Regions from separate parts of the Streptomyces sp. NBC_00490 genome, predicted to be linked through region 1. Evidence: riboswitches for the same ligand, from Rfam matches in the RefSeq annotation. Region 1 holds a riboswitch; each other region holds the start of a gene.
What was found. Region 1 has a riboswitch for cyclic di-AMP ahead of OG381_RS20645 (transglycosylase family protein). Riboswitches for the same ligand answer to the same signal wherever they lie in the genome.

Region 1 (10,113 bases):
GGCACCAACCCGGCCATCAAGGTCCAGAGCAAGCAGGACCTGTCCGACGACATCGCGCAGATGTTCACGCTGATGCTGAACATGCTCTACGGCCTGCTCGCCATGGCGGTGATCGTCGCCGTCCTCGGAGTCATCAACACCCTGGCCATGTCGGTCTTCGAGCGTTCCCAGGAGATCGGCATGCTCCGCGCGATCGGCCTGGACCGCAAGGGCATCAAGCGGATGGTCCGCCTGGAGTCCCTGGTGATCTCCCTGTTCGGCGGGGTGCTCGGTATCGGCCTGGGCGTCTTCTTCGGCTGGGCGGCCGGCGAGCTGCTGGGCACCAGGATGGCGACGTACGAGCTGGTCCTGCCGTGGACCAGGATGGGCCTCTTCCTGCTGCTGGCGGCGGCGGTCGGTGTCCTGGCGGCCCTGTGGCCGGCGCGGCGCGCGTCCCGGCTGAACATGCTGACGGCCATCAAGTCGGAATAGGCGTACGGCGTACGGGGCCCGTCGCGAGCGAGCGGCGGGCCCCTTTCGTCCGTTCAGTTCCAGGTGCGCGTCCGCAGCGGCAGCCCGGACGCGCCGGACGCCGGTGGCCGGACGGCCAGGATCTGGTTGACGCCGATGCGGTTGCGTTCGAAGGCCAGGGCGCAGGCCGCCATGTAGAGGAGCCAGACCCGGGCCCGGCCGGGGCCCGCGATCCGCTGGGCGAGGGACCAGTCGGCCTCCAGGTTCGCGACCCAGCGGCGCAGGGTGAGGCCGTAGTGCTCGCGGATCGACTCGACGTCGCGCACCTCGAGGCGGGCGCGCTCCAGTTGGGTGACGGTGGTGCCGAGGGGGGCGAGTTCGCCGTCGGGGAAGACGTAGGCGTCGATGAACTCGTCGACGTGGTAGGTGGTTTCCTCGCGTTCGGGGCGGCGGGCGATCTGGTGGTTGAGGAGCCGTCCGCCGGACTTCAGGAGGGCGTACAGGTCGCGGGCGTACTCCAGGTAGCGGTCGGCGCCGACGTGTTCGGCCATGCCGATGGAGGCGATCGCGTCGTAGGGCCCGTCGGTGACGTCCCGGTAGTCCTGGACGCGGATCTCGACCCGGTCGGTGAGGCCCTCGTCGGCGACGCGCTTACGGGCGTAGGCGGCCTGTTCCTGGGAGAGGGTGACGCCGACGACGCTCACGCCGTGCTCGCGGGCGGCGTGGACGGCCATCGACCCCCAGCCGCAGCCGACGTCGAGAAGTCGCTGACCGGGGGTCAGGCCGAGTTTGCGGCAGACGAGTTCGAGCTTGTCGCGCTGGGCGGCCTCGAGTGTGCCGTGGGGGGACTCCCAGTAGGCGCACGAGTAGACCATCGACGGGCCGAGGACGATCTCGTAGAAGTCGTTGCCGACGTCGTAGTGGTGGCTGACGGCCCGTCTGTCGGTGCCTCTGGTGTGGAGGTGACCGCGGCGGCGGACCTCCTCGCGGGGCGGGGCGGGCGGCAGCGGAACCCCGCCGAGCTGCACGAGGCCGCGTACGGCGGACCGTACGCGGGGGTCGCGCAGCGCCTCGGAGAGGCTCCTGGGGGCCTCGTCGCGTTCCCAGACGAGGCCCGAGATGAGGCCGAGGGCGGTGTAGAGATCGCCGTCGATGTCGAGGTCGCCGGCGACCCAGGCGCGCGCGAGGCCGAGCTCGCCGGGCTTGAACAGCAGCCGCCGGACGGCTCGGCGGTTGCGCACGACCAGCACGGGGGCGCCCGGCGGGCCTGCCTGGGATCCGTCCCACGCGCGGATGCGCACCGGGAGGGGGTTTCCCAGTAGTCGTTCCAAGTGGTTCTTCAGCCGCAGGGCGGCATCGGACATGGCGCACACCTCCGTGACGAGGATCCCGGTTTTGTCCACCTGCTTAAACAACGACAGGCCGGGGCGCAATCCCAAGAACGCCGAAGGACCTCCCGCACCACGGATGGCGGGAGGTCCTTCGGGTGGTTCGGTGACCGGAGCGGGTCAGGAGGCCTTGGCCTCGGTCTTCTGCTCCGGCTTCGCGGCCGCCGGCACGGGCTTCGCGGCCTCGTAGAACTCCTCGCGCGGGTGCTCCATCGCGCCGAGGGAGACGACCTCGCGCTTGAGGAACATGCCGAGGGTCCAGTCGGCGAAGACGCGGACCTTGCGGTTCCAGGTCGGCATCGCCAGACCGTGGTAGCCACGGTGCATGTACCAGGCGAGACGGCCCTTGACCTTGATCTTCATCTTGCCCATGACGATCATCGCGACGCCCTTGTGGAGGCCGAGACCGGCCACCGCACCCTTGTTGGAGTGCGCGTACTCCTTCTGCGGGAAGCCCCGCATGCCGGAGACCACGTTGTCGCCGAGGACCTTGGCCTGACGCAGCGCGTGCTGGGCGTTCGGCGGGCACCAGGCGTTCTCGACGCCGGCCTTGCGGGCGGCGACGTCCGGGACCTGGGCGTTGTCGCCGGCGGCCCAGATGTAGTCGGTGCCCTGGACCTGGAGGGTCGGGGCGGTGTCCACGTGGCCGCGGGGGCCGAGCGGGAGGCCGTAGCGCGACAGGACCGGGTTGGGCTTGACGCCGGCGGTCCACACGATGGTGTTGGAGTCGACCTCCAGCCCGTTCTTCAGCACGACGTGGCCGTCGACGCAGGAGTCCATCGAGGTGGAGAGGTAGATCTCCACACCGCGGCTCTCCAGGTGCTCCTTGCCGTACTGGCCGAGCTTGGGGCCGACCTCGGGAAGGATCTTGTCCGCGGCGTCGACCAGGATGAAGCGCATGTCCTCGCGGGACACGGTCTTGTAGTACTTGGCCGCGTCGCGGGCCAGGTCCTCGACCTCACCGATGGTCTCCGCACCGGCGAAACCGCCGCCGATGAAGACGAAGGTGAGCGCCTTGCGGCGGATCTCCTCGTCGGTGGTGGAGTCAGCCTTGTCGAGCTGCTCGAGGACGTGGTTGCGCAGGCCGATGGCCTCCTCGACGCCCTTCATACCGATGCCCTGCTCGGCGAGGCCGGGGATCGGGAAGGTGCGGGAGACCGCGCCGAGCGCGATGACCAGGTAGTCGAAGGGCAGCTCGTACGCCTCGCCGACCAGCGGGGCGATCGTGGCGACCTTGCGGTCCTGATCGATGGTGGTGACCCGGCCGGTGAGCACCTCCGCCTTGGGCAGCACGCGTCGCAGCGGGACGACGACATGGCGAGGGGAGATGTTGCCGGCGGCGGTTTCGGGGAGGAAGGGCTGGTAGGTCATGTACGACCGGGGGTCGACGACCGTGACGGTCGCCTCGCCGTAGCGCATCTTCTTGAGAATGCGCCGAGCTGCGTACAGGCCTACGTACCCACCGCCTACTACGAGGATCCTGGGACGCTCCGTGGTGCTCATGCCATCGAGTATCCACCCGCCCCAGGGGGGTCGCTCGTGCGCCCCTTCACAAGCTCCGACGGGGTGTGTGTTATCCTCCGCGACTCGCGTGATCCAGGTCATGGCGCGGACCGGGAACCGGCGTGTACGGCGGGCCGTTGTCAATGCCGCGTGAGCTGCCTCTCCGGGCTTTCGGAGGCTCCGTGAGACCTTCGAAACGATCTCGCGCGACCCCCTCGCGGAGGGTCCGCATCTCGCCGTTTTGAACGTGTTCACAGGGGTGTTGGGACCCCGGAAGGGCCAACCGGGCCACATTCTTCGCCCCACCGGACCGAATTCCTTGTGAAGAACTTCACGAACTTTTCCGACGGCACGCGACAGAGGGGCCCCGAAGGGCCCCTCAGACGTGCTCATACGTTGTTCTGCCTGCTCAGCAGAGGGCTACGTGATCGACCACGCGATGCCGTCGAGGATGTCGTGCTCGCTCACGACGACCTCCTCGGCCCCCGTCCGCTCCATGATCGAGAGCAGTACGAGAGCCCCCGCGGCGATGACGTCCACGCGCCCGGGGTGCATGGAGGGCACGGCCGCGCGCTCGGCGTGCGTCGAGCGCAGCAGCCACTCGGTGATCTCCCGGACCCGCTCGCGGGAGACCCGGGAGTGATGGATGCGGACCGAGTCGTACGCGGGCAGTTCCTGCGCGATCGCCGACACAGTGGTCACGGACCCGGCGAGCCCCACCAGCGTGCGCGCCTCACGCAGCGGCACGGACTCCTCGGCGAGGTCGAGGGCGGCCTCGATGTCGGCCCGCATGGCGGCGATCTGCGCCTCCGAGGGCGGGTCGGTCACGGCCCCGTCCTGGACGAGATGCCGTTCGGTCATCCGCACACAGCCGATGTCGACGGAACGGGCGGCGCGCACCCGGTCGTCCCCGACCACGAACTCCGTCGAGCCGCCGCCGATGTCCACGACGAGATACGGCTCGGCGAACCCGTCGTGGCCGGTCAGCTCCTTGGTGGCGCCCGTGAAGGAGAACTCCGCCTCCCGCTCGCCGGAGATGACCTCGGGCTCGACACCGAGGATGCCGACGACACCCTGGACGAACTCCTCCCGGTTCGAGGCGTCCCGCGAGGCCGAGGTGGCGACGAACCGCACCTTGACGGCTCCCAGTCCACGGATCACGTCCGCGTACTCCCGGCAGGCCGCGAACGTCCGCTCCAGCGCCTCCGGGGCCAGTCTGCCGGTCCGGTCCACGTCCTGGCCGAGCCGCACGATCGTCATCCGCCGGTCCAGCTCCAGCAGCTCACCCGTGGCGGGGTTGACGTCCGCCACGAGGAGGCGGATGGAGTTCGTACCGCAGTCCACCGCGGCGACCCGGCTGAACCCCTCGGGGGCCGGCGGGACGTCGGCGAAGGAGGCGCCGCGGGCCTCGGCGGGATCGGAGACCACGCCCTGCGCGCCCGGCAGCTCGTCCGCCGGGTCGGGAGCCACGAGCGGCTGCACACACGGACCCTTGCGCCACCACTCCGGCAGCATCCCGATCGCCTCGTCGCCCAGCGGGTTCACACCGGGCCCCGCGGCCAGGGAGTGCCCCACCAGAACGTGCAGGCACTTCACCCGGTCCGGCATGCCGCCCGCGCTCGGGAAGCCCTCCAGGACCTCGATGGCGTCACGGCGCGCGATGTAGTCCTCGTGCGCGGCACGGTAGGCGGCGGCGAGCTCCGGGTCGCTCTGGAGCCGCTCCGTCATCTCCTTCATGACGCCGTTCGCCTCCAGCGTGCCGATCGCCGAGGCGGCGCGTGGGCACGTCAGGTAGTACGTCGTCGGGAAGGGCGTGCCGTCGGGGAGCCGGGGGGCCGTCTCCACCACGTCCGGCTGGCCGCACGGACAGCGGTGCGCGATCGCGCGCAGACCGCGCGGCGGACGCCCGAGCTGCTGCTTGAAGGCCTCGACGTCGGCGTCGGTGGGCTCGGTGCGCTCGGTGGTCGGCGGGGGCGTTTCCATGCCGTACGAAAGTCTCTCTGCTGTCTTGCTGCGGAAAAGGTCGGTTCACTGGTCGGAGGCGTCGGACTTGTCGACCCCGTCCCAGACGTTGGAGTACCAGGGGCGGTCGGCCGCACCCAGGTCGGCCCGCGACTGCCGCGCCGAGCCCGGGTCGACGACGATGAACCCCGTCTCCCCCGGCATCACGTAGTGGAGCCGCTCGCGGATCCGCTGCTCGGCGTACGCGTCGTCCTGCCAGCGTGCCTTCTGGTCGCGCAGCTGCTCGACCCGCTGCCGGGCCTGTTCCTGCTGCCGCTGGAGGTCCGCGATCTCGGCGCGCTGGGAGACGTACTGCCTTATCGGATAGGCGAGCGCGACGATCAGCGAGCACAGGACCAGCGCGAGCAGTGCCGCCCGGCCGGTCAGCCGGGAGCGGCGGGCCTGCCGCTTGGTCTGGGAACGGTAGACCCGGGCCGCGGTCTGCTCGCCGAGCAGCCGGATCCTGGTCGCGGTGGAGAACCGGTCCCGGTCCTTGACGGCCATGTCCCCGCCCCTCCTTCACACACGCGCGTACGTCCCCGCACACGGTACGGGACCGGTGCGGGGACGTACGTACGACTGGCTAAGGCTTAGCCCTGCCGAGATCAGCCCTTGAAGCGGGGGAACGCGGAGCGGCCGGCGTACACCGCGGCGTCGTCGAGGATCTCCTCGATGCGCAGCAGCTGGTTGTACTTGGCGACGCGGTCCGAGCGGGCCGGGGCGCCGGTCTTGATCTGACCGCAGTTCACCGCGACGGCGAGGTCGGCGATGGTGACGTCCTCGGTCTCGCCGGAGCGGTGGGACATCATGCACTTGAAGCCGTTGCGCTGGGCCATCTCGACGGCGTCCAGGGTCTCGGTCAGCGAGCCGATCTGGTTCACCTTGACGAGCAGGGCGTTGGCCGAGCCCTCCTCGATGCCGCGGGCCAGGCGCTCGGGGTTGGTGACGAACAGGTCGTCGCCGACGATCTGGACCTTGTCACCGATCTTCGCGGTGATGGTGTTCCAGCCGGCCCAGTCGTCCTCGTACAGCGGGTCCTCGATGGAGACGAGCGGGTACGCGGAGACGAGCTCCTCGTAGTACTCGGTCATCTCGGCGGCCGAGCGGGACTTGCCCTCGAACTCGTACTTGCCGTCCTTGTAGAACTCGGACGCGGCGACGTCGAGCGCGAGCGCGATCTGCTCGCCGGGGACGTAGCCGGCCTGCTTGATGGCCTCGATGATGAGGTCGAGGGCGGCGCGGTTGGACTCCAGGTTCGGGGCGAAGCCGCCCTCGTCGCCGAGGCCGGTGGACAGGCCCTTGGTCTTCAGCACCTTCTTGAGGGTGTGGTAGACCTCGGCGCCCCAGCGCAGCGCCTCGGAGAAGGACTCCGCGCCGATCGGGGCGATCATGAACTCCTGGATGTCCACGTTGGAGTCGGCGTGCGAGCCGCCGTTCAGGATGTTCATCATCGGAACGGGCAGCAGGTGCGCGTTCGGGCCGCCCAGGTAGCGGAAGAGCGGGAGGTCGCTGGCCTCGGAGGCGGCGTGGGCGACGGCGAGGGAGACGCCGAGGATGGCGTTGGCGCCGAGCGAGCCCTTGTTGTCCGTGGCGTCCAGGTCGAACATCGCCTGGTCGATCAGGCGCTGCTCGGTGGCGTCGTAGCCGACGAGCTCCGGGCCGATCTGCTCGATGACGGCGAGGACGGCCTTCTCGACACCCTTGCCGCCGTAGCGGTTGGGGTCACCGTCACGCAGCTCGATGGCCTCGAAGGCGCCGGTGGAAGCGCCGGAGGGAACGGCGGCACGACCCGTGCTGCCGTCGTCGAGGCCGACCTCGACCTCGACCGTGGGGTTGCCTCGGGAGTCCAGGATTTCCCGGGCTACGACGACGTCGATGGACGGCACGAGCATCTCCTTCTTGGGGTGTGACACGGTCCGCCGGGACCGCGGTGGGTTCTGCGAGACGAGCCTAACCGGCTCAGGGCGATCGGCCACCGTGCGGACCGCCCCGTGGACAGAACCGAGAGTAAATTGTTTCCGAACGGAACAAAGACGGTTTCGGAAACCTGGCAGAACCGGCGCGGAAACCGGCGCGGAAACCGGCGCAGAAAAAACCCCGCTCCGGTGCGTACGGGGGAACACGCACCGGAGCGGGGAGCCCGTGGGGACGGGGGGGGACCCTCACGAGGCCTTCAGTATGAGGACCACGGATGTGAGGGCACTGTGGTTCAGCTGAGTCCTGCCCGAATGGCGCGGACCCTTACTCGTGGGGCAGCTGCTACTTGAGGTGCAGCTGCTGACCCGGGTAGATGAAGTCGGCGTCGCTGACGATGTCCTTGTTCAGCTTGAACACCTTCTGCCAGCCGCCCTTGACGTCGTGCTCCGCGGCGATGGAGCTGAGGGTGTCGCCCTTGACGACCTTGTACTCGCCGTCACCCTTCTTGACCTTCTTGCCGGTCGGGGTGGTGACGGTCTTCTTGGCGGCCGGGCGCTCGGAGGAGCGGGAGGCCTGCTGCTCGGAGGAGCGGGTGCTGGAGCCGCTGTCGCTGGAGGAGCTGCCGGAGGAGCTCGACGAGCCGCCGCCGTTGTAGCTCGCGCTCGACAGGCCGACGCCGCAGGACGGCCAGGCACCCTTGCCCTGGCTCGCGAGGACCTTCTCGGCTATCTCGATCTGCTGACCCTTGGTGGCCTGGTTGGCCTGCGCGGCGTACGCCGTGCCGCCGTACGCGGCCCAGGTGGAGGCGGAGAACTGCAGACCGCCGTAGTAGCCGTTGCCGGTGTTGATGGACCAGTCGCCGCCCGACTCGCACTGGGCGACGGCGTCCCACTCGGAGGCGGTGGCGGCGGAGGCGTTGCCGGCCGCCATCAGCGGGGCGGCGATGGCGACACCGGTGACACCGGCGAGCGCGGCGGCGCGGGTGGCCTTGGACGGACGACGGTGCTTGCCCTGACCGGAAAACAGCATGGTGGATCCCCTCACCGACGCCTGCGAGGTGAGCTGTCGGGTTCGGGCCGGTTGAGTTGCCCGGCCGCGCATCTCGCGATGCGCGGCTTCACCCCAAGCCGGTCCAGCGTGAACTGCTGGGCCCGGCACTTACCTTGGGTCCCCCGCTCCTGCCTACGGCGCTTGACGCGACGACTGTTCCCGTACGGCCGCTGGCAGGATTCGGCGTTGCGGCAGCCGGGGCTCGTGGTGACGAGCGGTGTCGACCGTAGACAGGGAATCCGCCGAATTTCAAAGACGATCAGGGCTTCTGAGACTCATCCCACACTTTCATCAAACCGGACATTTGATGCGAAGTGTGGAGTGAACTCCCGGCATTTCCCAGGGGTTTTCGCCCTATTCGCTACCGAGTACGAGGGTCTGACCGGGCTCGATGCTGCTCGGGTCGGCGCCGATGACCTGCTTGTTCTCGGTGTAGAGCCGGCGCCATCCGCCGTCGACGTCAAGGGAGTCGGCGATGGAGGCGAGAGTGTCGCCGTCGCGGACGACATAGGACCCCTCTTCGGCGCTCGCGCCACGGTGCCGGCCGGTGCTCTCCTGGGTGGCGGAGAGGGCGCCGGTGTCGACGAGAGCCGAAGAGCCGCCTTCTTGCCATGAGTTGTCCGATTCGACACCCTTTGCCGGTGCTGTGGACGGACTGTCGGACGGCTGTGAGTCTTCGGCGCCAGGGTCGGAGGTGTCCGAGTTGGAGGACTTGTCCGCTTCGGTGGACGCCGAGGGCGAAGGGCTCCGGTCGGCGGAGGACCCGGTCGACGCGTCGGACGATCCGGAGGAGTTGGACAGCCCGGACGAGGCGGAGGAATCAGACGATTCAGATGAACCCGACTCTTCGGACGCCGACGGGGTGCCGCTCGCGACGCCGGTGTCGACGTCGTCCGAGGCCGAGTCCTTGCTCAGCCCGTTCAGCAGACCGCAGGTGCCCCAGACGCCGACACCCTGGTCCGCGAGGACCTTCTCGGCGACGGCTATCTGCTGGTTGCGGCTGGCGAGGTCGGGACTCGTGGCGTAGTCGAGGCCGCCGTACTTCTCCCAGTTCTCCTGGGACAGCTTGAGCCCGCCGTAATAGCCGTCACCCTCGTTCGCACTCCAGGAACCGTCGGTCTCGCACTTGGCGACCTGGTCCCAGGTGCTCCCCTCCGCCGCGCTCGCGCCGCTGGCGCCCAGAAGCGGGATCGCGATGGCGGAGCCGGTCACTCCGGCCGCGACGAGCAGTGCCGGAGCCTGGCGGGGGCGACGGTGACGACCGTTCCCGGTGAGCATGCGGAGGCCTTTCGCGAGACAACAATGACCCGCGCGGCGGGTGGAGACAGTCGCCGCGCTGATGCGTGAACGTATCGGCAGTCGATCACTTGTCACAAGTTAATGCCGCGCAGATCACGTGAAGATCACAGAGTTGAGCGCGGGTCATGTTTGGCCGGTTCCAGTACAACTCCCGCTGTGACATGCAGCGATGGGACGAGGGACTCACGCCGAACCGGTGAACTCTGCCCCCGGCAGTTCAAGTGGCTCATGAGGACGGGCCAGAAGCCCTTCTTGAACCAGGTGTTCTGTCGGTCCTTGGCAAGCGCCCACGGGCCGAAGCGCGCGGGAAGCTCGTCCCAGAGGCAGCCCGTACGGAGTCGGTGCAGAATCCCGTTCACCTGGGTTCGGACATCCACCGCGCCGCGCGCGAACTGGCGACGCCGGAAGTAGTCCGTCATCAGTTCCTCGACGGCGGGCCAGGCGTGCTCCGGCACTTCGGCAGGGACGGGCGTCCCGGTCCTCTCATGCCACTCCGTCACCTTGC
Region 2 (10,113 bases), 2.8 Mb from region 1:
CCGCAGTTGCTCCTCGTCCGCGAGGTCGAGCCGTACGCCGCCCAGGTCGGCGCGGTGCCGGAGGTGCGGGGCGGTGGCCTTGAGGGCGACGGGGTAGCCGAGGGTGCGGGCGGCCCCGGCGGCCTCGTCGGGGGTGGGTGCGGGCAGGGCCCGGTGCACCTGGACGCCGTAGGTGCCGAGGAGTTCGCAGGTCTCTTCGGTGCCGAGGGTCAGGCCCTGTCCGCGCGCGAGGAGGCCGTCGATGAGTTCGGCGGCGCCCTTCTCGTCGATGGCCGCGTCGATGTACTCGGGCACCTTGCCGGGCTCGGCGGCGTCGCGTCGCCATTGGGCGTACTTCACGGCTTCGCCGAGGGCGCGGACGGCACGCTCCGCGGCGGGGTAGGCGGGGATGAGGCGGGAGCAGTTGCGGGGTGCCTCTTCGGGGGCCTTGGCGGCGAGGCGGTCCAGGGCGCGGAAGGGGTGGGAGGCGCTCGGCGTGACGGCCTGCGGTGCCGTGCTGGCCGCGGCGGACAGGGCCTCCGCGAGTCCGCCCAGCTCGACGTGGACCACCAGCACCGGCTTGCCCGGCACCCGCTCGGCCGCCGACCTGAGCGCCTCGGCGAGCGCCGCGTCCCCGGCGGAGCCCTCCCCCACGGCGGGTATCGCGGTCACGACCACCGCGTCGCAGGTGTCGTCCGCCAGCGCGCGCGACAGGGCGGTGTGGAAGTCCGCGGGCGAGGCGGCCGTCGTCAGGTCCAGCGGGGTCAGCGGGCTGAGCCCCTCGGAGAGGCAGGCGTCGTAGGTCAGCAGGCCCAGGGACTCGGAGTTGCCGAGGATCGCCACGCGCGGGCCGCCCGGGAGGGGCTGCCGGGCGAGCAGCAGGCCGGTGTCGACGAGCTCGGTGATCGTGTCCACGCGGATCACACCGGCCTGCGCGAGCAGGGCGGACACCGTCGAGTGCGGCAGCCGGGTGGCCCGGACGGCGTGCCCCTGGGGGGCGGCGCCGGCGCTCTGGACGACGACCAGCGGCTTGGCGGCCGCGGTGCGGCGGGCGAGGCGGGTGAACTTGCGCGGGTTGCCGATGGACTCCAGGTACATGAGGACGACGTCGGTGTCCGGGTCGTCGTACCAGTACTGCAGGACATCGTTGCCGGACACGTCCGCGCGGTTGCCGGAGGAGACGAAGGTGGACACGCCCGTGGTCCCCGTGACGCCGCCGCCGCGCCGGTGCAGGCGGGACAGCAGGGCGATGCCGATGGCGCCGGACTGGGCGAAGAGGCCGATGCGGCCGGGGCGGGGCTTCTCGTTGGCCAGGGACGCGTTCAGCCGCACGTCCGGGTTGGTGTTGATGATGCCGAAGGCGTTGGGCCCGATGATCCGCATGCCGTACGCGCGCGCGTGCCGTACGAGTTCGCGCTGCCGTTCGCGTCCCTCGGGGCCGCTCTCGGCGTACCCGGCGGAGATCACCACGAGTCCCTGTACGCCGTGCTCGCCGCACTCGGTGACGACCTGGGGGACGTGTTCGGCGGGCACGGCGACGACCGCGAGGTCGACGGGCCCCTCGATGTCGCGCACCGAGCGGTAGGCGGGGACCCCGTCGAGCTCCTTGTCGGGGAAGGCCTTGTTCACGGCGTACAGCCGGCCCGTGAAGCCGGCGTCGCGGATGTTGTCGAAGATGCCGCGGCCCACGCCGCCACGGGTGCGGCCGACGCCGATCACGGCGACCGAGCCGGGCGTCAGCAGCCGCTGCACCGACCTCGCCTCGGCGCGCTGCTCGCGCGCGTACTGCACGGCCAGGGAGCGGTCGGTGGGTTCGAGGTCGAACTCCAGGCGGACGACGCCGTCCTCGAAGCTGCGCTTCTGGGTGTACCCGGCGTCCCTGAACACCTTGATCATCTTGTTGTTGGCGGGCAGCACCTCGGCGGCGAAGCGGCGGATGCCGCGCTCGCGGGCGACGGCCCCGATGTGTTCGAGGAGGGCGGAGGCGACGCCCCGGCCCTGGTGGGCGTCCTGCACGAGGAAGGCGACCTCGGCCTCGTCGGCCGGTGCGGACGCGGGCATTCCGTCGGTGCCGATGCGGTCGTAGCGTACGGTGGCGATGAACTCACCGCCGACCGTGGCGGCGAGTCCCACCCGGTCCACAAAGTCGTGGTGCGTGAAGCGGTGGACGTCCTTGGCGGACAGGCGAGGGTAGGGCGCGAAGAAGCGGTAGTACTTCGACTCGTCCGACACCTGCTCGTAGAAGCTGACCAGGCGCTCGGCGTCATCGACGGTGATGGGGCGGATGCGCGCGGTGCCGCCGTCGCGCAGCACCACGTCGGCCTCCCAGTGCGCGGGGTACTCGTGCCGGTCCGGCGAGGTCTGCATGGGCCCCAGATTACGGCTCGCGTACGACAACGGCGCGAGGCAGTCTGTGGAGAACGCAAGAGGATCGCAAGGACGGAAGCCGGACCGAGGCCGCGGTCCGGCGACTCACCCCGGACGGGAGCAGCTCCGCTCCGGAGAAGCTTCACGTTGTGGGAAACTGGTCTAGACAACCCTGAACACCGAAGGGCAGCATCACATGGCTGAGCGCCGCGTCAACGTCGGCTGGGCCGAGGGTCTCCACGCCCGCCCCGCTTCCATCTTCGTCCGGGCCACCACGGCCTCCGGTATCCCCGTGACGATCGCCAAGGCCGACGGCAACCCCGTCAACGCGGCCTCCATGCTGGCGGTTCTGGGCCTCGGCGCCCAGGGCGGCGAGGAGATCGTCCTCGCCTCCGACGCCGAGGGCGCGGACGCCGCCCTCGACCGGCTGGCGAAGCTGGTCTCCGAGGGTCTCGAGGAGCTTCCCGAGACCGTCTGATTTACCGGGGCCGACTGATTCACGGCACCACAGAAGGGCTCGTCCGAATTTATCGGGCGAGCCCTTTGCATTTCCCGTTCACAGGCAGCGGAAATAGTCCCCCGCGAATTACTGCCTCTTTGTATACGGCTCTTGTGTTAATGCCGCAGGCTCGGCATGTTTACGGGATGTTGCGAGTTCCTCACACGCTCCGGCCGATCTCCCGCGCCGTTGAATCGGAGCCGGTGCGCGGCGGTCGAGCGCTCGGTGTGCAGAGCGGTGACCGCCCGCGCGCGCTCCCCGTCGCCGCGCGCCACGGCGTCGACGATGGCGCCGTGCTCCGCCCAGGACTCGACGGGGCTGACCGGGGCGTCCACGGCGTACATCCAGGAGATCTTGTGCCGCAGCTGGGTCAGCATCGAGGTCAGCGCGGGGCTGCCGGAGGCCTGGGCGAGCGTCTCGTGGAACCAGCCGCCCAGGGACCGCAGGTCATCGCTGTTGCCCCGCCTGGCCCGCTCCTGACCCAGCCTCACCAGACCGCGCAGGACCTTCAGGTGCGCCTCGGTGCGCCGCTGGGCGGCCCGGGAGGCGCCCAGGGGCTCCAGGAGCATCCGCATCTCCAGCAGGTCGGCGGCCTCCTGCTCGGTCGGTTCGGCCACGCACGCGCCCGCGTGGCGCCGCGTCACCACGAAGCCCTCGGCCTCCAGGGTGCGCAGCGCCTCCCGGACGGGAACACGGGAGACCCCGTAGCGACGGGCGAGGAGTTCCTCGGTGAGGCGGCTGCCGCGCTCGTAGACACCGGCGACGATGTCGTCCCTGATCGCGGTGCATACCGAGTGCGCCGGAATACGCATGACCGACCTCCGCCTTAATCCCCGTGAAACGTCGATGATTGACGTGTGTTCAGTGACTCTATTGCAAAGAGCGGGAATTTCCGATGGCGGGCCGGAATCCATGGATATTTTTTGGACAACAGGGCGACAGAAACGGCAAAACCCCGGCTCGGTGAGCCGGGGTTTCAGAAGATCTCGCGGTCCGTCGTCAGACGTTCACGCCATGCGAACGCAGGTAGGAGACCGGGTCGATGTCCGAGCCGTACTCCGCGGTCGTGCGGGCCTCGAAGTGCAGGTGCGGCCCGGTGACGTTGCCGGTCGCGCCGGAGAGGCCGATCTGCTGGCCCGGGGTGACCGTCTGGCCCACCGAGACACCGATGGACGACAGGTGCCCGTACTGGGTGTACGTGCCGTCGTTCATCTTGATCACGACGTTGTTGCCGTACGACCCGCCCCAGCCGGCCTCGACGACCGTGCCGGAGCCGACCGCGTGGACGGAGGTGCCGGTGGCGGCGTGGAAGTCGACGCCGGTGTGGCTGCCGGAGGACCAGACGCCGCCGCCGGCCTTGTAGCCGGTGGAGATGTACGAGCCGGATATCGGGGCGACATAGCTGTTGAGGCGCTTGCGCTCGGCGGCGGCGCGGGCGACGCGCTCCTTGGCCTCGCGCTCCTTCTCGGCCTTGGCGGCGGCCTTCTTGAGCGCCGCCTCCTCGGCCTTCTGGCGGGCCTTCTGCTCGGCGGCCTCGATGGCCGCCTGCTGCTGGGCCTCGGCCTGGGCGTCGATCTGGGCGGCGACCGAGTCGCCGATGGTGACGACCGGGGTGAGGCCGGTCTGCTCGGCCGCGGGCTCCGCTGCGAGGGCCGGGGCAGCGAGGGTGCCGATGACGCCGGTGGTGGTGAGGGCCGCGACCCCCGCCACGTGGGCGGTGGTGCGCTTCATCCTGCTGGGACGACGGTGCTTCCCGGTGGCGCGCGTGAACGCCATGTGGTGGCTGGTCCTTTCCTTCCTTCTCGCCTACCGGGTTAGCTGACGGGTTCGGAGCAGGAAGGTCTCCTACGGACCCCCTCGCTGCGCGCGCGGGCGTCCGATTCACCCCAGGGACTACATGAATGTGGGTCCCCGGCTCCCCTGGCTCGCGCCGTACGGGGACTCGGCGATGGCTGTCCGGTGCCGCGGGCGCGGCGCACTGCCTGACGAACAGCCCGGATGACGCTAAGCGGGACGACTTTCAATCCCCAAACGGATCAGGGGTTTTGTAGCGCATGCCACAGGGCAGACAGGCAACCTCTCCCCTAATTCGGACATTAAGGGGCCCTGGTGACGCGTCAGTCACCAGGGCCCCTTCACGCGCGTGCCGCTACTCCGCGGACACGACGCTCACTTCACCGATCCCGAGGGCCTCCACGGGCGCCTTGATGGCCGACGCGTCGCCGACCAGGATCGTCACCAGCCGGTCCACCGGGAAGGCGTTGACGGCCGCCGCGGTGGCCTCCACGGTGCCGGTCGCGGCGAGCTGCCGGTACAGCGTGGCCTGGTAGTCGTCGGGCAGGTGCTGCTCGACCTGGTCGGCCAGCGTGCTCGCGACGGCCGCCGCGGTCTCGTACTTCAGCGGGGCCACGCCGACGAGGTTCTGCACGGCGACGTCCCGCTCGGCGTCGGTCAGCCCCTCCGCGGCGAGGGTGCGCAGCACCGTCCACAGGTCCTCCAGGGCCGGACCGGTGTTCGGGGTGTCGACGGAGCCGCTGATGGCGAGCATCGCGGCGCCCGTCCCGTCGGGGGCGGACCTGAGGACCTGCCCGAACGAGCGCACGCCGTAGGTGTAGCCCTTCTCCTCACGCAGGACGCGGTCCAGGCGGGAGGTGAGGGTGCCGCCGAGGCAGTACGTGCCGAGCACCTGCGCGGCCCACACCCGGTCGTGCCGGTCGGCGCCGATCCGGCCGATCAGCAGCTGCGTCTGGACGGCACCGGGGCGGTCCACGATGACGACACGGCCCGTGTCGTCGGCGGTGATCGGCGGCACCGGACGCGGCTCGGCCTGGGAACCGGTCCACGAGCCGAGGGTGTCGGAGAGCAGCGCGTCCAGGTCGATGCCGGTGAGGTCACCGACGACCACGACGGTGCCGGTGGCCGGGCGGACGTGCTTCTCGTAGAAGGCGCGTACGGCCGCGGAGTCGATGTTCCGGACGGTCTCCTCGGTGCCCTGGCGCGGGCGGGACATGCGCAGGTCCACCGGGAACAGGGTCCTGGAGAGCTCCTTGGCGGCCCGGCGGGAGGGGTTGGCCAGCTCGTGCGGGATCTCGTCGAGGCGGTTGGTGACGAGGCGCTCGACCTCGCTGTCCGCGAACGCGGGCGCCCTGAGGGCGTCGGCCAGCAGACCGAGCGCCTTGGGCAGACGCGACGCCGGGACCTCCAGGCTCAGCCGTACGCCGGGGTGGTCGGCGTGGGCGTCGAGCGTGGCGCCGGCCCGCTCCAGCTCGGCGGCGAACTCCTCGGCGGTGTGCTTGTCGGTGCCCTCCGAGAAGGCCCGCGCCATGATCGTGGCGACGCCGTCCAGGCCGGCCGGCTCGGCGTCCAGCGGGGCGTCGAGAAGGACCTCGACGGCGACGACCTGCTGGCCGGGGCGGTGGCAGCGCAGGACCGTCAGGCCGTTGTCGAGCGTGCCGCGCTCGGGGGCCGGGAAGGCCCACGGCCGCGCCTCGCCCGCCTGCGGCCGGGGGTGGAACTCCATCGTGGCGAGCTCGGTCACTTGGCCGCCTCCTCGTTCTTGTCGCCGGCCTCGACGGTGGCCTCGGCCTCGGGGTCCTCCGGGGGATCCGCGTCCTCGGCGGTCTCCGCGGAGACGGGCTCGTAGACGAGCACCGCGCGGTTGTCGGGACGCAGGCAGGCCTTGGCGACCGCCTGCACTTCCTTGGCGCTCACTTCGAGCACCCGGTTGACGGCGGTGAGGGCGAGCTGCGGGTCGCCGAACAGCACGGCGTAGCGGCACAGTTCGTCGGCGCGGCCCGCGACGGTGCCGAGCCGGTCCAGCCACTCGCGCTCCAACTGGGCCTGGGCGCGCTCCATTTCCTCGGCCGTGGGGCCCTCCGCGGCGAACCGGGCGAGCTCCTCGTCGATCGCCGTCTCGATGACCGGCACCTCGACGTCACCGGACGTCTTCACGTCCAGCCACCCCAGGGAGGGCGCCCCGGCGAGCCGCAGCAAGCCGAAGCCGGCGGCGACGGCCGTACGGTCGCGGCGTACCAGCCGGTTGTAGAGGCGGGAGGACTCGCCGCCGCCGAGGACGGTGAGCGCCAGGTCAGCCGCGTCGGCCTCGCGCGTGCCGTCGTGCGGCAGCCGGTAGGCCGCCATCAACGCGCGCGCGGGGACCTCCTCCTCGACGACCTCGCGCAGCTGCTCGCCGATGATCTCCGGCAGCGAGCCGTCGCGCGGGGCGGGCTTGCCGTCGTGGGACGCGATCGAGCCGAAGTACTTCTCGATCCAGGCGAGCGTCTGCTCGGGGTCGATGTCGCCGACCACGGACAGCACCGCGTTGTTGGGCGCGTAGTACGTCCGGAAGAACGCGCGCGCGTCCTCCAGCGTGGCCGCGTCCAGGTCGGCCATCGAACCGATCGGCGTGTGGTGGTACGGGTGGCCCTCGGGATAGGCGAGGGCGGTCAGCTTCTCGAACGCCGTGCCGTAGGGCACGTTGTCGTAGCGCTGCCGGCGCTCGTTCTTGACGACGTCCCGCTGGTTCTCCATCGACTCGTCGTCGAGGGCGGCGAGCAGCGAGCCCATGCGGTCGGCCTCCAGCCAGAGGGCGAGCTCCAGCTGGTGGGTGGGCATGGTCTCGAAGTAGTTGGTGCGCTCGAAACTGGTGGTGCCGTTGAGCGAGCCGCCCGCGCCCTGGACGAGCTCGAAGTGGCCGTTGCCCTTGACCTGTCCGGAGCCCTGGAACATCAGGTGCTCGAAGAGGTGAGCCAGGCCGGTACGGCCCTTGACCTCGTGACGCGAGCCGACGTCGTACCAGAGGCACACCGCCGCGACCGGGGTCAGGTGGTCCTCGGAGAGCACCACGCGCAGCCCGTTGGCCAGGCGGTGCTCCGTTGCTGTCAGGCCTCCGGTGCCTGCCTGGTCTGTGGCCGTGTGACCCATGGGCATGTACGTCCCTTCGATCGCGGTGCGGTTGATCTGAACCGCGTTTTTCTGCCGGTCCTGCCACTGTATGCAAGCGTGCGGAGCGCCGGTGAAGTTCCCGGTGGTCGTACGCCGACAGCGAGATCCCGTAGCCTGCGGGCGGGGGCCGCGCGCCGTACGGGTGAACACACGGCGGGACGGCTGACGCCGGGTCGTCGTCCGCGTTGTCAGTGCCACGGTCCACAATGGTCCGCGTCAGATCCCGTTCACGCTTCAGCAAGAGTGAGCCGAAGGGGCGCGACCCGAAGGCGAGCGACCAGAAAAGAGGAGCCGGCAGCGATGGCCCGCCGTAGCACGAAGACCCCGCCGCCCGACGACTCGTTCGAGGAGAAGATCCTCGACATCGACGTCGTCGACGAGATGCAGGGCTCCTTCCTCGAGTACGCGTACTCGGTCATCTACTCCCGCGCCCTGCCGGACGCCCGCGACGGCCTCAAGCCGGTGCACCGCCGCATCGTCTACCAGATGAACGAGATGGGCCTGCGCCCCGACCGCGGCTATGTGAAGTGCGCCCGTGTCGTCGGCGAGGTCATGGGCAAGCTGCACCCGCACGGCGACGCGTCGATCTACGACGCCCTGGTGCGCATGGCCCAGCCCTTCTCCATGCGGGTGCCGCTGGTCGACGGCCACGGCAACTTCGGTTCGCTGGGCAACGACGACCCGCCGGCCGCCATGCGGTACACCGAGTGCCGCCAGGCCGAGGCGACGAGCCTGATGACCGAGTCGATCGACGAGGACACGGTCGACTTCGCCCCCAACTACGACGGCCAGGAGCAGGAGCCGGTGGCGCTGCCCGCCGCGTTCCCGAACCTGCTGGTGAACGGCGCGTCGGGCATCGCGGTCGGCATGGCCACCAACATGCCCCCGCACAACCTCTCCGAGGTCATCGCGGCCGCCCGCCATCTGATCCGCCATCCCAACGCGGATCTCGAGACCCTGATGAAGTACGTTCCGGGCCCCGACCTGCCCACCGGCGGCCGGATCGTGGGTCTGGCCGGTATCCGGGACGCCTACGAGACGGGCCGCGGCACCTTCAAGATCCGCGCCACGGTGTCGGTGGACACCGTCACGGCCCGCCGCAAGGGTCTGGTCATCACCGAGCTTCCCTTCGCGGTGGGCCCGGAGAAGGTCATCGCCAAGATCAAGGACCTGGTCGGCTCGAAGAAGATCCAGGGCATCGCCGACGTCAAGGACCTCACCGACCGCGCGCACGGCCTGCGTCTGGTCATCGAGATCAAGAACGGCTTCGTGCCGGAGGCGGTCCTGGAGCAGCTGTACAAGCTGACGCCGATGGAGGAGTCCTTCGGCATCAACAACGTCGCGCTGGTCGACGGCCAGCCGCTGACGCTGGGCCTCAAGGAGCTCCTGGAGGTCTACCTCGACCACCGCTTCGAGGTCGTGCGCCGGCGCAGCGAGTTCCGCCGCACCAAGCGCCGCGACCGTCTGCACCTGGTGGAGGGCCTGCTCACGGCGCTCGTCGACATCGACGAGGTCATCCGCCTCATCCGCTCCAGCGACAACTCCGCGCAGGCCAAGCAGCGCCTGATGGAGCGCTTCTCGCTGAGCGAGATCCAGACGCAGTACATCCTGGACACGCCGCTGCGCCGTCTCACCAAGTTCGACCGCATCGAGCTGGAGTCCGAGAAGGACCGGCTCAACGCGGAGATCGAGGAGCTGACCCGGATCCTCGACTCGGACACCGAGCTGCGCAAGCTGGTCTCCACCGAACTGGCCGCGGTGGCCAAGAAGTTCGGCACCGACCGGCGTACGGTCCTGCTGGAGGCTGGCGCGGTCGCCCCCGCGGCCGGTGTTCCGCTGCAGGTGGCGGACGACCCGTGCCGGGTGCTGCTGTCCTCGACGGGTCTGCTGGCCCGTACGGCGAACGGTGAGCCCTTCCCGGAGGACGCGGACAGCCGGCGCGTGAAGCACGACGTGATCGTCTCGGCGGTCCCGGCGACCGCGCGCGGCGAGGTGGGGGCGGTGACGTCGAGCGGCCGGTTGCTGCGGATCAGCGTCATCGACCTGCCGCAACTGCCCGACACGGCGTCGGCGCCGAACCTCGCCGGAGGGGCTCCGCTGACGGAGTTCGTCTCCCTGGTGGACGGCGAGACGCTGGTCTGCCTGATGACCCTCGACGAGTCGTCGCCGGGTCTGGCGCTCGGCACCGAGCAGGGTGTCGTCAAGCGTGTGGTGCCCGACTATCCGTCCAACAAGGACGAGTTGGAGGTCATCACGCTGAAGGACGGTGACCGGATCGTCGGCGCGGTCGAGCTGCGCACCGGTGAGGAGGACCTGGTCTTCAT
Region 3 (10,113 bases), 4.1 Mb from region 1:
GTCGAAGATCGTGGAGACCCTCATCGAGGAGGCGATGAAGATCGCCGAACAGATGGAGCAGGACGGCGTCGCGTCGGGGGAGCCGGCCGTCACCGTGAGCTGAACAGCACGGACCGAAGGGGGCCCGACGTGACGATTCTGGAGAACATCCGGGGACCACGTGACCTGAAGGCGCTGTCCGAGGCGGAACTCGGCGAACTGTCCGAAGAGATAAGGGAGTTCCTGGTCCACTCCGTGGCCAGGACCGGAGGACACCTCGGGCCCAATCTGGGGGTGGTGGAACTCTCCATCGCGCTCCACCGGGTCTTCGAGTCGCCGGTGGACCGCCTGGTGTGGGACACCGGTCATCAGAGCTATGTGCACAAGATCCTGACGGGGCGTCAGGACTTCTCGAAGCTGCGCGGCAAGGGCGGTCTGTCCGGCTACCCCTCGCGTGAGGAGTCCGAGCACGACATCGTGGAGAACAGCCACGCCTCCACCGCGCTCGGCTGGGCCGACGGGCTGGCCAAGGCCCGCCAGGTCCAGGGCGGCAAGGGGCATGTGGTCGCGGTCATCGGCGACGGCGCGCTCACCGGCGGTATGGCCTGGGAGGCGCTGAACAACATCGCGGCCGCCAAGGACCGGCCGCTGATCATCGTCGTCAACGACAACGAGCGGTCGTACTCGCCGACCATCGGCGGTCTCGCGAACCACCTTGCGACGCTGCGGACCACCGACGGCTACGAGAAGGTCCTGGCCTGGGGGAAGGACGTACTGCTGCGGACCCCGGTGGTGGGCAGCACGCTCTACGAGTCGCTGCACGGTGCGAAGAAGGGCTTCAAGGACGCCTTCGCTCCGCAGGGCATGTTCGAGGACCTCGGGCTGAAGTACGTCGGCCCGATCGACGGCCATGACATCGGGGCCGTGGAGTCGGCGCTGCGACGAGCGAAACGCTTCCACGGGCCGGTCCTCGTCCACTGCCTGACCGAGAAGGGGCGCGGTTACGAGCCCGCCCTCGCCCACGAGGAGGACCACTTCCACACCGTCGGTGTGATGGACCCGCTCACCTGCGAGCCGCTCGCGCCCTCCAACGGGCCTTCCTGGACCTCGGTGTTCGGGGACGAGATCCTCGCGATCGGGGAGGAGCGCGAGGACGTCGTGGCCATCACGGCGGCCATGCTGCACCCGGTGGGGCTCGGGAAGTTCGCGGCGCGGTTCCCGGACCGGGTGTGGGACGTCGGCATCGCCGAGCAGCACGCGGCGGTCTCCGCGGCCGGGCTCGCGACCGGCGGTCTGCATCCCGTGGTCGCCGTGTACGCGACCTTCCTCAACCGTGCCTTCGACCAGCTCCTGATGGACGTCGCGCTGCACCGCTGCGGGGTGACGTTCGTGCTGGACCGGGCCGGTGTCACCGGTGTGGACGGCGCCTCGCACAACGGCATGTGGGACCTGTCGATCCTCCAGGTCGTCCCCGGCCTGCGGATCGCCGCCCCCCGGGACGCGGACCAGCTCCGCTCGCAGCTCAGGGAGGCCGTGGCGGTGGACGACGCGCCGACGCTCGTCCGCTTCCCCAAGGAGTCGGTGGGCCCGCGGATCCCCGCGGTGGACCGCGTGGGCGGCATGGACGTGCTGCACCGCGGGGAACGGCCCGAGGTGCTGCTGGTGGCCGTCGGTGTGATGGCGCCCGTCTGCCTCCAGGCCGCCGACCTGCTCGAGGCCCGCGGTATCGCCTGCACGGTCGTGGACCCCCGCTGGATCAAGCCCGTCGACCCGGCACTGCCCGGGCTCGCCGCCGAGCACCGGCTGGTCGCCGTCGTCGAGGACAACAGCCGTGCCGCCGGGGTCGGTTCCGCGGTCGCCCTCGCGCTGGGCGACGCCGAAGTCGACGTACCGGTGCGGCGGTTCGGGATTCCGGAGCAGTTCCTCGCGCACGCCAAACGCGGCGAGGTGCTCGCCGACATCGGGCTCACGCCGGTGGAGGTCGCCGGACGGATCAGCGCGAGCCTGGCGGTCAAGGAGGCCGAGGAGACGCCGGCCGCCAAGGACGCCGGGGGAACGTCGGCCGTCGGCGCGCAGACCGGCGGCCCTGTCAGGGAGAAGGCTGAATGACCACGGAGTTCGACCTCGGCAGACTCCTCGCCGAGCGCGGAGCCGAGCGCTACGAGCTGCACACGAAGTACCTGAACCACCAGCTCCCGCGCATGCTGCACACCATCGGCTTCGACAAGGTCTACGAGCGGGCCGAGGGCGCGTACTTCTGGGACGCGGACGGCAACGACTACCTGGACATGCTCGCCGGGTTCGGGGTGATGGGCCTGGGCCGTCATCACCCCGTCGTCCGCAAGGCGCTGCACGACGTCCTCGACGCCGGGCTCGCCGACCTCACCCGTTTCGACTGCCAGCCGCTGCCCGGGCTGCTGGCCGAGAAGCTCCTCGCGCACAGCCCGCACCTGGACCGGGTGTTCTTCGGGAACAGCGGGACGGAGGCGGTGGAGACCGCGCTGAAGTTCGCCCGGCGAGCCACCGGTAAGCCGCGGATCCTGTACTGCGACCACGCCTTCCACGGGCTCACCACGGGCTCGCTGTCGGTCAACGGCGAGGACGGCTTCCGGGACGGCTTCGCCCCGCTGCTGCCCGACACGGCCGTACCCCTCGGCGATCTCGACGCCCTGGCAAGGGAGTTGAAGAAGGGCGATGTCGCCGCCCTGATCGTCGAGCCCATCCAGGGCAAGGGCGTCCTCGAGCCACCGCCCGGCTATCTGCGCGCCGCCCAGGAGCTGCTGCACCGGCACAAGGCGCTGCTCATCGCGGACGAGGTGCAGACGGGACTCGGGCGGACCGGCGACTTCTACGCCTACCAGCACGAGGACGGCGTCGAGCCGGACCTCGTGTGCGTGGCCAAGGCGCTCTCCGGCGGCTATGTGCCGGTCGGCGCCACGCTCGGCAAGGACTGGATCTTCAAGAAGGTCTTCTCGTCGATCGACCGCGTCCTGGTCCACTCGGCGAGCTTCGGGTCCAACGCGCAGGCCATGGCGGCCGGGCTCGCCGTGCTGTCCGTCATGGAGAACGAGCAGATCACCGCGAACGCCCGCGCCACCGGCGAGCTGCTCAAGAACCGGCTCGCGGCACTGGTCGACAAGTACGAGCTGCTCGCCGACGTCCGCGGCCGGGGTCTGATGGTCGGCATCGAGTTCGGCCGGCCCAAGTCCCTCGGTCTGCGCAGCCGTTGGACGATGCTCCAGGCCGCCCGCAAGGGGCTGTTCGCGCAGATGGTCGTCGTACCGCTGCTCGAGCGCCACCGGATCCTCACCCAGGTCTCCGGCGACCACCTGGAGGTCATCAAGCTGATCCCGCCACTGACCGTCGGGGAGCGGGAGGTGGACCGGTTCGTCGACGCCTTCACGGACATCATGGACGACGCGCACGGCGGGGGCGGGCTGATGTGGGACTTCGGGAAGACCCTGGTCAAGCAGGCGGTGGCCAACCGGTAGTCGGCATGGTTTGCCTCTGAGGCAAGAAAATTGCCCTGGAGGCAAACCTGCGGCTGAATGGAGAGCATGAGCTCTCCGGAACCCGAGCCGGCCGACGCCCTCACCGTCGTCGCGCCGCAGCTCCGCGCGCTGCGACGACGCGCCTCCCTCACCCTGGAGGCCGCGGCCCGTGCCGCCGGGCTGTCGCCCGCCCATCTCTCCCGGCTGGAGACCGGGCAGCGCCAGCCCTCGCTGCCGATGCTGCTCGCGCTCGCCCGTATCTACGGTACGACCGTCTCGGAGCTGCTCGGTGAGACGGTCGCCGAACGGGACGCCGTCGTGCGCGCCGCCGACATGGAACCGACCGCCGCGGGCGGCTGGACCTACTGGCCGGCCGGTGCGCCCGGACGCGGCATGCAGGCGCTGCGCGTGCACGTCCCGCACGGCTCGCAGGGCGACATCGTGCGGGTCCACCCCGGCGAGGAGTGGCTGTACGTCCTCACAGGACGGCTGCGGCTGCGCCTCGGGGACACCACCCACGTGCTCGCCCCGGGCGACAGCGCGCACTTCGACTCGCTGACCCCGCACCGCATCGCGGCCCAGGACCCCGACGGGGTCGAGCTGCTCTTCGTCCACACCCTGCTGCAGAGCCCGACAGCCACGCTGTGCCTGGGCCCCACCCCTGGAGAGACGTCATGAAGGACATGGAGGAGCGGTTCCCGCGCGGTATCTGGGTGCGGCTGATCATCTACATCGCGGTGGGGCACCTCTTCGCGGCCTTCATCTACCTGCTGTTCGAGCTCGGAGCCCAGCAGTAGACCCGCCGGCGGCTCTCAGTCGAGGAGCCGCTCGCGCAGCCGGTCCCGGAGCTGCGGGGTCAGGCCGAGCCCCTGCTCCAGGTAGGCGTCGACGCTGCCCCAGGTCTCCTCGATCGTCTCGAACGCGGCCTGGAGATATTCGGCGCGCGCGTCGAAGAGCGGGCCGAGCAGCTCCATCACCTCGGGGGAGTAGGCGGCGACGGACTTGCTGCTGCGGTGCACCTTGTAGCGGCGGTGCTTGGCGTTCGACTCCAGGTAGTCCGCGACGATCGCCTCCCGCTCCACACCGAGGGCGAGCAGCGTCACGGCGATGGACAGGCCGGCGCGGTCCTTGCCCGCCGCGCAGTGCATCAGCGCGGGGACGCTCTCCTCGGCGAGGGAGTGCAGGACGCGGGAGTGCTCGGCGGTGCGCTCCTTCACGATCTTGCGGTACGAGGCGATCATCCGGTTGGCCGCCTTGTCGTCGCCGAGGATCTCGCGCAACTGCTCGATCTCGCCGTCCCGGACCATCTTCCAGAACTCCGAGCCGTCCGCCGGGTCGCTCAGCGGGAGGTTCACATTGCGCACGCCCGGCAGCTCGACGTCGGGGCCCTCCAGCTTCTGGTCCGACGCGTTGCGGAAGTCGAAGATCGTGTGCAGCCCCAGGGAGGAGAGGAACGCGGCGTCCTCGTCGGTCGCGTGCGCCAGGTGACCGCTGCGGAACAGCACCCCGTACCGCACCCGCCGTCCGTCCACCGTCGGCAGACCGCCGACATCCCGGAAGTTGCGGACTCCGGTCAGCTCGGGCTCGGTCGACGGGATCTGCTGCGTCACGGGGGCTCCTCCCAGCCGGTCCCGCCGCCACGGCTCGTCAGCGGGCACCTCCCCGACGATACGACATCGGTTCCTGGGGCAATCAGTTGTCCACAGGCGTTGCACCCAGGGCTCGCGGCCGTTGATGATGTTGGCACTTGAGCGCACCTGTTTGTATCTGTGAGGATTTGATGCTGGAGATCTCCGAAACCGGCCGTACCTGGCTTCTCTCCGGGCCTGCCAGCAGTTATGCCGTCCACCTCACCGCGGACGACGTCCTGTTGCACCTCCACTGGGGCCCGAGGATCGAGCTGGCCGACGCCGAGGAACTCGCCGCCCGCCCCCTGCCCGCCGAACGCGGCTTCGAGTCCCCGCTCGACGGCCGCGAGGAGTACCCCGTCGAGGGCGGCCCCCGCTTCGTGCGGCCCGCGCTGTCGGTACGCACCGACGAGCGGCGCGGCACCGAGTGGACCTTCGAGTCCCACGAGACCTCCGGCGACGGCGAAGAGCTGCGGCTCCGGTTCCGTGACGGCGGGCTGGCGATCACGCTGCACTACCGGATGCGCGGCGACGTGGTGGAGCGCTGGGTGACCCTGGACAACAACCAGGGACCCGAGACCGTGGAGCTCCTGCGCGCCGACTCCGCCACCTGGACCCTGCCCGACCGCGAGGAGTGGCGGCTGTCCCATCTGCACGGCCGCTGGGCCGCCGAGTCCCGGCTGACCAGCGCCCCGCTCACCTACGGCGAGAAGATCATCGGCAGCCGCCGCGGGCACACCGGGCACCAGTACCTGCCATGGGTGGCGCTGGACACGGACGCCACCGAGGAGCGCGGCGAGGTCTACGGCTGCGCCCTCGGCTGGTCGGGCTCCTGGCGCATCGCCGTGGCCCAGCTCTCCGACGCGCGCGTGCAGATCACCGGCGGCGTCGGACACGACGAGTCGGGCCTGCTGCGGCTGGCGGCGGGGGAGTCCTTCACGACGCCCGTCTTCGCCGGTCTGTGGAGCGACGGCGGCTTCGGCGGGGCGAGCCGGGCGTGGCACGCGTACCAGCGTGCGTACGTCATCCCGGACGCCGACCGGGACCGGCCGGTGCTGTTCAACTCCTGGGAGGCCACCGAGTTCGACATCTCCGAGGAGCAGCAGGGCACCCTCGCCCGGCGGGCCGCGGCGATCGGCGTCGAGCTGTTCGTGGTCGACGACGGCTGGTTCGGCACCCGCACCAGCGACCGCGCCGGCCTCGGCGACTGGACGCCCAACCGCGACCGTTTCCCGGGCGGCCTGAAGCCCCTCGCCGACCACGTGCACGCGCTCGGCATGCAGTTCGGCATCTGGGTCGAGCCCGAGATGGTCAATCCGGACAGCGAGCTGTACCGGGCGCACCCGGACTGGGTTCAGCACCAAGCAGGACGAAAGCGGACGGAGTTCCGCAATCAGCTCGTGCTGAACCTCGCGCGTGAGGACGTCCAGGAGTACCTCTGGGGGCATCTCGACGCCCTTCTGGGCAGCGCCCCGATCGACTACGTGAAGTGGGACTTCAACCGCAGCTTCACCGACGCCGGCTGGCCGGGAGAGGCCTATCCGCAGCGGCTCTGGATCGACCATGTGCGCGCCTACTACGCCTTGCTGGACCGGCTGCGGGCCGCCCATCCGGGCGTCGCCTTCGAGTCCTGCTCGGGCGGGGGCGGCCGTATCGACCTCGGTGTCATGGGCCGCACGGACCAGGTGTGGACCTCCGACAACACCGACCCGCTCGACCGGCTCGCCATCCAGCACGGTTTCGGCCAGATCCACCCCGCGCGCGTGATGGCCGCCTGGGTCACCGACAGCCCGAACGCCATGCTCAACGGCCGGGTCAGCTCGCTGCGTTTCCGGTTCGTCAGCGCCATGGCCGGGGTGCTGGGCGTCGGCGGCGACCTCACGCGGTGGAGCGAGGAGGAGCTCGCCGAGGCCGGTGAGTGGGTGGAGCTCTACAAGGAGATCCGGCCCGTGGTGCAGCGCGGTGACCTCCACCGGCTGCGACCGCCGCGGGGCGGGCTCAGTGCCGTCCAGTACGTCCTCGGGGACGAGGCCGTCGTGCTCGCCTGGCTCCAGGCGCAGAGCTACGGCGAGCCCGTACCGGCGCTGCGGTTGCGCGGGCTCGACCCGACAGCGTCGTACGAATGCCTCGAAACGGGCGAAGTCCACAGGGGTGCCGTATTGCTGCATCACGGACTTCGCGTCGGATTGCGCGGCGACCTTGATGCGGCAGTTCTCCGGCTGCGTCGCATCTGAGCTGTCTGTCCGAATTGGCGCCTTCCTCATCCTTCATTCCAACTCGCTCTGGAATAAGGGAAGCTGTGAATGTGCCACGTGAGGAGCGTCATACCCGTGACCGTGCGTCGCCCGTCATGTCCACGTAATTCCCGTTCTTTTTCAGGGGTTTTGCATGGCGGGAGGCGTGCGCAATTCACGCAGGGTGACCGTTAATTCTCACAGCGGATCAAGAGGAACGCATGCACCGGGAACCTCTCACTTGTCCCTTTGCGTCTTGCTCGCTTACGTTCGCCATCAATCCGGACGGACGCCCAATCCTGCCGCCGCCCGGGGACCGCACAACTCACCCGTGAACGGCAGGAGCGGGGGACCCACAGGTACAACCGCCTGTTCCGGTCTCCGGAACGGCTAGGGGTTAAGTCGCACCTCGGTGCGGCCGGGCATCTCCAGCCCGAACCCGACAGCTCACCTCGCAGGCGCCGGAGAGGAATTCGTCATGCCCGCGAAGGGTAAGCACCGCCGTCCGAAGGCCCAGCGCCTCACCCGTTCGATCGCCGTCGCCGGCACCGGTGGCGCCGCACTCGCCCTCCCGCTGATGGGTGCCGCAGGTGCCCACGCGGCCACCCCGCAGTCCGTTCCGGAGAAGGCCGTCCAGTCCCTTCCGGTCGCCGGGAAGACGGCCACCGAGAAGAAGACCGCGGACAAGAGCGCCGCGAACACCGCGACCGCGCGCACCTATTCGGTGCGGTCCGGTGACTACCTCTCGAAGATCGCCGACGAGCAGAACGTCAGCGGTGGCTGGAAGAAGCTCTACTCCGACAACCGCGAGGCCGTCGGTTCCGACCCGTCGCTGATCCACCCCGGTCTGAAGCTCACCCTCGGCAAGAAGGCCGCGGCGAGCACGGAGAAGTCCGCGCAGAAGTCGGCCGAGACGCGGAAGTCCTCTTCGTCCTCCAGCTCCGCGGAATCCTCCAAGTCCTCCTCGTCGAACACGACGGCGGCGACGCAGAGCAGCGAGACGACCAGCACCAGCAGCGCCAGCGGCTTCACCCTCCCCGTGGCCGGCGCCACCGTCGGTACTCCGTACCGGATGTCCGGCAGCATGTGGTCCAGCGGCTACCACACGGGCGTCGACTTCGTCGTCCCGACCGGCACCTCGCTCAAGGCCGTGGGCGCGGGCACGGTCGTCTCCGCCGGCTGGGGCGGCGCGTACGGCAACCAGGTCGTCATCAGGCTCGCCGACGGCTACTACGCCCAGTACGCCCACCTCTCCTCGCTCTCGGTGTCGTCCGGCCAGACCGTCGCCGAGGGTCAGCAGGTCGGCCTCTCCGGTGCGACCGGCAACGTGACCGGCCCGCACCTCCACTTCGAGATCCGCACCACGCCGGACTACGGCTCGGACGTGGACCCGCTCGCCTACCTCCGCGCGAAGGGCGTCTCCGTCAGCTGACGCCCACCCCCCTGTGCCACCGAAGGCCGGATCCCGATCCCCGGGTCCGGCCTTCGGTGTTCGTTCTTGCGGGTTCATGATCACTTTATTGCGTTCTTGTGGCACGGCTGTCCAAAGCGTCGACAGTGAGGGGAGGGTGGGGACACAGTGATCTCCGTAGCGATGCAAGCGCTTTCTATCCGCATCTTCCGGAGGTCCCCGTGCCCGGCGTCGACCGACGCACCGTCATCAAGGGCGCCGCAGCCGCGGCCGCCGCGGCCCAGTTCTCCTGGGCCCAGTCCCGTACCGCCGCAGCGGCCGACGCGGACGACACCGAACTCCACTGGCTGGAGGGCGCGACGCCCGACGCCCACGCCGGCACCACCTGGGGCGTGCCATGGGCCCGCGGGGCGTACCGGCCGGAGCAGCGGTTCCGGCTGACGACCGCCGCCGGCGACGACGTTCCCCTCCAGAGCTGGGTCACCGGCCACTGGCCCGACGGCTCGGTGAAGTGGACCGCGCACGCGATCGCGCCCGGCGCCCCGAAGGCCTCCGCGTACAAGCTCGCGGCGGGCAGCCCGGCGGCCCCCGAGCGGAAGGTCACCGTCACCCGGTCCGGCGGCCGGGTCGAGGTGTCGACCGGTGTCATCACGGCCGTGTTCGGCACCAAGGGCTCCGACACCGTCGTGCGCAGCGTGCGGCGCGGTGCGGCCGAGATCGCGCGGGACGGGAAGCTGGTCGCCCTGCGGCAGGAGTCCGTGCGCGAGGGCGCCGACGTCGAGAGCTTCGCCGGGCGGGTCGAGAAGGTCGAGATCGAGCAGGACGGTCCGGTCCGGGCCGTCGTCCGCGTCGAGGGCCGGCACCGCAAGGGCGGCCGCGGCTGGCTGCCGTACACCCTGCGCTTCTCCTTCTTCGCGGGCGCGGACTCCTTCCGCCTCGTGCACACCTTCGTCTGGGACGGCGAGCAGAAGCCCGGCTCCGACCAGGGCGACTTCCTGCGCGGCCTCGGTGTCCGCTTCACCGTGCCGCTGAGTGACCAGCCCTACGACCGGCACATACGCTTCGCCGACTCCGGCGGCGGACTCTTCAGCGAGGCGGTCCAGGGCATCACGGGGCTGCGCCGCGACCCGGGCGCGGCGGTCCGCGGTGCCCAGATCGCCGGAGAGAAGCTGCCCGACACCGCCACCTGGGACACCCGCGTCGCCGGCCGCCTCGCCTACATCCCGGCCTGGGGCGACTACACACTCACCCAGCCCAACGCCGACGGCTACACCGTCCGCAAGCGCACCAAGGCGGGCTACGGCTGGATCCACGCGGCCGCCGGGCGGCGTGCCGGCGGCTTCGGCTACGTCGGTGGCGCGAGCGGCGGA

Region 2: it holds a riboswitch for cyclic di-AMP, as region 1 does, so the genes downstream of both, OG381_RS33925 (M23 family metallopeptidase) here and OG381_RS20645 (transglycosylase family protein) in region 1, are expected to answer to the same signal.
Region 3: it holds a riboswitch for cyclic di-AMP, as region 1 does, so the genes downstream of both, OG381_RS39465 (M23 family metallopeptidase) here and OG381_RS20645 (transglycosylase family protein) in region 1, are expected to answer to the same signal.

Annotation. Positions count from the first base shown of each region.
Region 1 covers NZ_CP107869.1:4,585,829-4,595,941, forward strand. The annotation lists gene OG381_RS20610 (ABC transporter permease) at 1-471, shown strand, start outside; gene OG381_RS20615 (cyclopropane-fatty-acyl-phospholipid synthase family protein) at 525-1,814, opposite strand; gene OG381_RS20620 (NAD(P)/FAD-dependent oxidoreductase) at 1,959-3,341, opposite strand; gene OG381_RS20625 (Ppx/GppA phosphatase family protein) at 3,762-4,685, opposite strand; partial or broken gene OG381_RS20630 (DUF501 domain-containing protein) at 4,875-5,324, opposite strand; gene OG381_RS20635 (FtsB family cell division protein) at 5,370-5,846, opposite strand; gene eno (phosphopyruvate hydratase) at 5,948-7,228, opposite strand; gene OG381_RS20645 (transglycosylase family protein) at 7,602-8,288, opposite strand; cyclic di-AMP (ydaO/yuaA leader) riboswitch at 8,292-8,459, opposite strand; gene OG381_RS20650 (transglycosylase family protein) at 8,664-9,587, opposite strand; gene OG381_RS20655 (recombinase family protein) at 9,713-10,113, opposite strand, start outside.
Region 2 covers NZ_CP107869.1:7,410,198-7,420,310, reverse strand. The annotation lists gene OG381_RS33940 (bifunctional acetate--CoA ligase family protein/GNAT family N-acetyltransferase) at 1-2,346, opposite strand, end outside; gene OG381_RS33935 (HPr family phosphocarrier protein) at 2,543-2,824, shown strand; gene OG381_RS33930 (GntR family transcriptional regulator) at 2,962-3,657, opposite strand; gene OG381_RS33925 (M23 family metallopeptidase) at 3,845-4,621, opposite strand; cyclic di-AMP (ydaO/yuaA leader) riboswitch at 4,635-4,803, opposite strand; gene OG381_RS33920 (M16 family metallopeptidase) at 4,995-6,383, opposite strand; gene OG381_RS33915 (M16 family metallopeptidase) at 6,380-7,774, opposite strand; gene OG381_RS33910 (DNA gyrase/topoisomerase IV subunit A) at 8,090-10,113, shown strand, end outside.
Region 3 covers NZ_CP107869.1:8,665,403-8,675,515, forward strand. The annotation lists gene ispG (flavodoxin-dependent (E)-4-hydroxy-3-methylbut-2-enyl-diphosphate synthase) at 1-103, shown strand, start outside; gene dxs (1-deoxy-D-xylulose-5-phosphate synthase) at 130-2,088, shown strand; gene OG381_RS39440 (aspartate aminotransferase family protein) at 2,085-3,470, shown strand; gene OG381_RS39445 (helix-turn-helix domain-containing protein) at 3,528-4,148, shown strand; gene OG381_RS39450 (DUF6126 family protein) at 4,145-4,267, shown strand; gene OG381_RS39455 (tyrosine-protein phosphatase) at 4,283-5,080, opposite strand; gene OG381_RS39460 (alpha-galactosidase) at 5,251-7,332, shown strand; cyclic di-AMP (ydaO/yuaA leader) riboswitch at 7,649-7,806, shown strand; gene OG381_RS39465 (M23 family metallopeptidase) at 7,811-8,764, shown strand; gene OG381_RS39470 (exo-rhamnogalacturonan lyase family protein) at 8,965-10,113, shown strand, end outside.